One region of the Streptomyces sp. NPDC005483 genome, then DNA from elsewhere that is predicted to be linked to it. Evidence: riboswitches for the same ligand, from Rfam matches in the RefSeq annotation. Region 1 holds a riboswitch; the other holds the start of a gene.

The links. Region 1 has a riboswitch for cyclic di-AMP ahead of ABZT06_RS29800 (transglycosylase SLT domain-containing protein). Riboswitches for the same ligand answer to the same signal wherever they lie in the genome.
Positions count from the first base shown of each region.
Region 2: another riboswitch for cyclic di-AMP. It lies ahead of ABZT06_RS03910 (M23 family metallopeptidase); the one in region 1 lies ahead of ABZT06_RS29800 (transglycosylase SLT domain-containing protein).

Region 1 covers NZ_JBEXEA010000017.1:64,423-67,815, forward strand. Annotated here, with positions in the region: gene ABZT06_RS29795 (CocE/NonD family hydrolase) at 1-1,044, shown strand, start outside; cyclic di-AMP (ydaO/yuaA leader) riboswitch at 1,315-1,487, shown strand; gene ABZT06_RS29800 (transglycosylase SLT domain-containing protein) at 1,491-1,973, shown strand; gene ABZT06_RS29805 (HAD family hydrolase) at 1,980-2,792, opposite strand; gene ABZT06_RS29810 (LacI family DNA-binding transcriptional regulator) at 3,171-3,393, opposite strand, start outside.
Region 2 covers NZ_JBEXEA010000002.1:127,564-130,956, forward strand. Annotated here, with positions in the region: gene ABZT06_RS03905 (pitrilysin family protein) at 1-1,070, shown strand, start outside; cyclic di-AMP (ydaO/yuaA leader) riboswitch at 1,282-1,442, shown strand; gene ABZT06_RS03910 (M23 family metallopeptidase) at 1,456-2,208, shown strand; gene ABZT06_RS03915 (GntR family transcriptional regulator) at 2,398-3,093, shown strand; gene ABZT06_RS03920 (HPr family phosphocarrier protein) at 3,221-3,393, opposite strand, start outside.

The DNA of each region.
Region 1 (3,393 bases):
GAGACCCTGCCCGGCCGCTGGGTCGGCGAGCCGGCCTGGCCCTCCCCGAACGTGACGACGGTGTCGTACGGCCTGCAGGGCGCCCCCGTCCTGGTCCGTTCCCCGCAGCACACGGGGGTGGACGCCGGCCGCTTCCGCCCCGTCGGGAACGACGCCGACCTGCCGCCGGACCAGCGGGAGGAGGACGCCCGCTCGGGCTGCTTCGAGTTCGCGGTGGGCGAGGAGACGTGGGTCCTCGGACGGCCACGGGTGCGGCTCAGGGTGACCTCGGAGGTGTCGCGCGGGCAGGTCGTCGCGCGGCTCTGCGATGTCGCCCCGGACGGCTCGTCGACCCTGGTCACGCGCGGAGTGCTGAACCTCTCGGCCCGTCATGGGCGGGACCGTGTGGTGCCCTGGGAGCCGGGGGCCACGCAGGAGGTGGCCTTCGAGCTGAACGGCGTCGGGCACGCCTTCCCGCCCGGCCACCGCATCCGGCTCGCCGTGTCCTCCGCGTACTGGCCGTGGATCTGGCCGCAGCCCGGGTCGCAGGCGGGATTCACGCTGGAGCCGGCGGGCAGCTTCCTCGAACTGCCGGTACGCGCGCGTGAAGTGGACCCGGCCATCGCCTTCGAGGAGCCGGAGCAGTCCGCGCCGCTGGGGGCCGCCCGCGGCGTAGCCGCTGATGGATGGAGCCCCGCCACCCTGGACGAACCCCGCCCGGAGCGGCTGGTGGTCCGTGACGTGGCCAAGGGTGAGTGGCGTCTGGAGGTCGACCCCCGGTGCGGCGGCACGCGCGTGTACCCCGACGGCCTGGAGTTCACCGAGGACGCGCTGGAGACCTACACGATCGACGAGCAGGACCCGCTGTCCGCGCGCACCCGCTCGGACTGGTCGATCCGGCTGCACCGCCCCGAGCTCGCCTGGGACGTGACCGTCCGGACCCGCTCGGAGATCACCTGCGACGGGACGGACTTCCACACCTCCGACGAGGTCGTCTGCACCGACGGCGGCGAGGTGGTCTTCCACCGGACGTGGGAGCAACGGATCCCACGGGCGGCCGGTTGAACACGAGTTGAGCCTTCGTGGGCGTTTTACCCCTCTTGTGCTCGACTGTGATGTGGCCCACTCGCGCGGGCGGATCGGCATGGATGCGGAATCTGTCGATCCGCCTTTTCCCGTGCCCGAGTTGAGGCTTGGCGAACGCAAAGGATCAAGTGCCTCAAATGCCTCTTACCATGGTCAATAGGCACGGCATGTGAATTCGCCACTTGTTCCGGACATGTGCTCTCGCATACGTTCCCGGCCTGTCGGGCGGACGCCGAATCCTGCCACCGCCCGCAACACCCACCGAGAACCACGGCAGGAGCGGGGGAACCAGGTAAGTCGCCGGACCGGTCGTCTTCGGACATACCGGTACGGCTCGGGGTGAAGTCGCGCCTTTCGTCGGCGCGGCCGGGCAGCTCCCGCCCGAACCCGACAGCTCACCTCGCAGGCGACGGAGAGGAATTCGCATGTCTGCTGCCGCTCAGCACCGCCGTCCCCGCATCAGCCGTCTCGCCCGCAAGCTCGCCGTCGCCGGCACCGGAGCCGCCGTCCTCGCACTGCCGCTCATCGGGGCGACCACCGCGTCCGCGGCCACCCCGACCGTGCAGACCGCGACCACGCTCGGCTACTCCAACACCCTCGACGGCTGGATCCGGGCCTCCCTCGCCGTCATGGCGGAGCACGGCATTCCCGGCTCCTACGACGGCATCTACCGCAACGTCATCCGCGAGTCCTCCGGCAACCCCTACGCCATCAACCTCTGGGACTCCAACGCGGCCGCCGGCACGCCCTCCAAGGGTCTGCTCCAGGTGATCGACCCGACCTTCAACGCGTACCACGTGGCCAACACCTCGTGGGACCCGTACGACCCGGTCGCGAACATCACCGCGGCCTGCAACTACGCGGCGCAGCGGTACGGGTCCATCGACAACGTGTTCAGCGCGTACTAGGCCGTATCAGCCCCGCGGAAACAGTCTTTCGAGGACGACGGCGATACCGTCGTCCTCGTTCGACAGCGTCACCTCGTCGGCCACGGCCTTGAGTTCGGGGTGGGCGTTGGCCATCGCCACGCCGCGGGCAGCCCAGTCGAACATGGGGATGTCGTTGGGCATGTCCCCGAAGGCGATCGTCACCTCGGGCCCCAGGCCCAGGTGTTCGGCGGCCAGCGCGAGGCCGGTCGCCTTGGTGATGCCGCATGGCTGGAGTTCGACGGTCCCGGGCCCCGACATCGTGACCGTCGCCAGTGAGCTCACCACCGAGCGCGCCGTGACCGCCAACTCGTCGTCGGACAGGTAGGGGTGGCGCAGCAGCACCTTGCTGATCGGCTCGCGCCACAGGTGGTCGCGCCGGCCGACCCGAACGGCGGGCAGGGTGGGATGAGGCATCAGATAGCCCGGCTCGATGAGTGTCAGCCCGTCGACTCCGTCCTGGTCCACGGCCGCGTACACCTGCCCGACCTCGGCCTCGATCTTGCCGAGCGCGGTCTCCGCCAGCTCCCGGTCCAGGGTCACCGACCAGAGCAGACGGTCCGCGCCGGCGTCGTACACCTGCGCGCCCTGTCCGCACACCGCGAGCCCCGTGCTGCCGAGCTCGTCGAGGAGCGGCCGCACTCTGGGTGCCGGCCGCCCCGTCACGACGAGATGCCGGGCCCCGCTCGCCGCCACCCGCGCGAGCGCGGCCAACGACCGGTCGGAGAGCGTGTCGTCGGCGCGGAGCAGCGTGCCGTCCAGGTCGGTGGCGATGAGTGAATATGCGGGGGAGGCGGCCATGATCAGAGAATACGGATGGTTGGCCCCTGCGACTCGACGCGAACCGGACGGCTGCTGCTTTCACATCCGTTGACGGCAGTTCCGGTTCAGGGGCGAGGCGGTACCGAACGGGTTTGATCGGCGAACCGGGCCGGCGTACCCCGAACACCCCGGCGGACTGCGGACCTTCAGGACGGCGCCGACACGATCCATCGTCCGACGAGGTCCGGCCCAGGTGTTTTTCGGCCGCGCGTCCCGCGCAGCGGTCACGCCCAGGACCGCACCACCAGGTCGAGCTGATGCCGTCGAGACTCCGGCCCCCGAACCCGCCGACCCTGGACGGACGATCTGCCGACGACCCCACGGCCCGGCGACCTCCCCGCGCGTCCCGCGCAGCGGTCACGCCGAGGACCGCACCACCAGTTCGGTCGGGAGGATCACTCCCGCCGTGTCCTCGCCCGCGATCTGGGCGAGGAGCATGCGGACCATCTCGGCGCTGATGCGGTCGAAGGGCTGGCGCATGGTGGTGAGGGCGGGGGCGATGGCGGTGGCCGCCGGGGAGTCGTCGAAGCCTCCGACAGCGATGTCATCAGGGACCGAACGCCCGGCCTGCTGAAGGACG
Region 2 (3,393 bases), on a different contig from region 1:
GCGTCCGCCTCAGCCTCGAAGTGCCCGCCTCCCGCCTCGCCAAGGCGCTCGGACTGCTCGCCGACGCGCTCAGGGCACCCGCGTTCGCGGACAGCGAGGTCGAGCGGCTCGTCCGCAACCGCCTCGACGAGATCCCGCACGAGCTGGCCAACCCGTCCCGCCGCGCCGCCAAGGAGCTCTCCCGGGAGCTGTTCCCGGCGGACTCGCGCATGTCGCGCCCGCGCCAGGGCACCGGGGAGACCGTCGAGAACATCGACTCCGCGGCCGTACGCGCCTTCTACGAGAAGCACGTGCGGCCCGCCACCGCGACCGCCGTGGTCGTCGGCGACCTCACCGACATCGACCTGGACGCGCTGCTCGCCGACACCCTGGGCTCCTGGACCGGCTCCACGGCTCAGCCGCGCCCGGTACCGCCGGTGACCGCCGACGACACCGGCCGGGTCGTCATCGTGGACCGCCCCGGCGCCGTCCAGACGCAGCTGCTGATCGGCCGCGTCGGCGCCGACCGGCACGCACGCGTGTGGCCCGCGCAGGTGCTCGGCACGTACTGCCTCGGCGGCACCCTCACCTCCCGCCTGGACCGCGTCCTGCGCGAGGAGAAGGGCTACACCTACGGCGTACGGTCGTTCGGCCAGGTCCTCAGGTCCGCCCCGGACGGCTCGGGCGCCGCGATGCTCGCCATCAGCGGCTCGGTCGACACCCCGAACACCGGTCCCGCGCTGGACGACCTGTGGAAGGTGCTGCGCACGCTCGCCGAGGGCGGACTCACCGACGCCGAACGGGACGTCGCCGTACAGAACCTCGTCGGTGTGGCGCCGCTCAAGTACGAGACCGCGGCGGCCGTCGCGAGCACACTGGCCGACCAGGTCGAGCAGCACCTGCCCGACGACTACCAGGCGACCCTGTACCAGCAACTCGCCGCGACCGGCACCGTCGAGGCCACCGCCGCGGTCGTGAACGCCTTCCCGGTGGACCGGCTGGTGACGATCCTGGTCGGTGACGCGGCCGCCATCAAGGAGCCCGTCGAGGCCCTCGGCATCGGCGAAGTCAAGGTCGTGACGGCCGAGTAGACGAACCCTGACTCGAAGGGGCCCTGGTGACACGAGTGTCGCCAGGGCCCCTTCGACACCCAGATCTCTTAGATGTCCGAATTGGGCAGGAGGTTGCCTGTCTGCCCTGTGGGATGCGCTACAAACACCCCGATCGGTTTGGGGATTGAAAGTGGCCCCGCTTAGCGTCCTCTGGGCTGTCCGTCAGGCACCGAGCCGCGCCCGCGGCACCGGACAGTCATCGCCGAGTCCCCGCATGGCGCGAGCCAGGGGAGCCGGGGACCCACCAAGTCCCTGGGGTGAATCGGACGCCCGCGCACCGCGAGGGGGTCCGTAGGAGACCTTCCTGCTCCGAACCCGTCAGCTAACCCGGTAGGCGAGAAGGAAGGAAAGGACCAGCCACCACATGGCGTTCACCTGCGCCACCGGGAAGCACCGTCGTCCCAGCCGCATCAAGCGCACCACCGCCCGCGCGGCAGGCGTCGCGGCCCTCGCCACCACCGGCGTCATCGGCACCCTCGCCGCCCCGGCGCTCGCCGCCGACAACTCCGTCGAGCAGACCGGCCTGATGCCGGTCGTCAGCGTCGGCGACTCCCTCGCGGACCAGCTCGACGCCCAGGCCGAGGCCCAGGCGCAGGCCGCCGCGCAGAAGAAGGCGGCGGCGGAGGCCAAGCGCAAGGCCGAGGCGCGCGCCAAGGAGATACGCGAGGCCAAGGAGCGCGCCGCCCGCGAGGCCGAGCGCAAGCGCCTCAACGCCTTCGTCGCCCCGATCTCCGGCTCCTACATCTCCACCGGCTACAAGAGCGGCGGCTCCCTGTGGTCGTCCGGCAGCCACACCGGTGTCGACTTCCACGCCGCCAGCGGCACCTCCGTGCACGCGGTCGGCCGCGGCACCGTCGTCGAGGCCGGCTGGGGCGGGGCGTACGGCAACAACATCGTGATCAGGATGGCCGACGGCACGTACACCCAGTACGGCCACCTGTCGTCCATCGGCGTCTCGGTCGGCCAGTCGGTCACCCCCGGCCAGCAGATCGGGCTGTCCGGCGCGACCGGCAACACCACCGGGCCGCACCTGCACTTCGAGGCGCGCACCACCCCCGAGTACGGCTCGGACATCGACCCCGTCGCGTACCTGCGCTCGCACGGCGTGAACGTCTGACGACCCACCGCGCGATCCTGGCGAGGCCCCGGCTCTTCCGAGCCGGGGTTTCGTCGTTTCCAGCGCCCCGTTGTCCAAAAAATATCCCTGGATTCCGGTCCGCCGTCGGAAATTCCCGCTCATTGCAATAGAGTCACTGAACACACGTCAATCGGCGACGTTTCACGGGGATTAAGACGGAGGTCGGACATGCGTATTCCGGCGCACTCGGTATGCACGGCGATCCGCGACGACATCGTCGCCGGTGTCCACGAGCGCGGGAGCCGGCTCACCGAGGAACTGCTCGCCCGCCGCTACGGGGTCTCCCGCGTCCCGGTCCGCGAGGCCCTGCGCACCCTGGAGGCCGAGGGCTTCGTGGTGACGCGGCGGCACGCGGGCGCGTGCGTGGCCGAACCGACCGAGCAGGAGGGCGCCGACCTCCTGGAGATGCGCATGCTCCTGGAACCGCTCGGCGCCTCCCGGGCCGCCCAGCGGCGCACCGAGGCCCATCTGAAGGTGCTGCGCGGCCTGGTCAGGCTGGGCCAGGAGCGTGCCAGGCGGGGCAACAGCGACGATCTGCGCTCCTTGGGGGGCTGGTTCCACGAGACGCTCGCGCAAGCCTCCGGCAGCCCGGCGCTGACCTCGATGCTGACCCAGCTGCGGCACAAGATCGCGTGGATGTACGTCGTGGACGCGCCCGCCGACCCCGTGGAGTCCTGGGTCGAGCACGGCGCGATCGTGGACGCGGTGGCACGCGGGGACGGCGAGCGCGCGCGGGCGATCACGGCGCTGCACACCGAGCGCTCGGGCGCGGTGCACCGGCTGCGGTTCGTTTCCGGGCAGGACCGCGCGGACCGTGTGAGGACCTCGCAACATCCTGTAAACGTGACGGGTGTGCGGCATTAACACGGGCACCGTATACAAAGAGGGAGTAATTCGCGGGGGACTATTTCTGCTGCCCGCGGAAGGGAAATGCGAAGGGCCCGCCCGATAATTCGGACGAGCCCTTCGATGCTTTTCAGGGCACCTTTGCTCAGACGGTCTCGGGAAGCTCCTCGAGACCCTCGGCGACCAGCTTCGCGAGCCGGTCGAGGGCCGCGTCCGCGCCCTCGGCGTCGGAGGCGAGGACGATCTCCTCGCCGCCCTGCGCGCCCAGGCCGAGAACGGCCAGCATGGAGGCCGCGTTGACGGGGTTGCCGTCGGCCT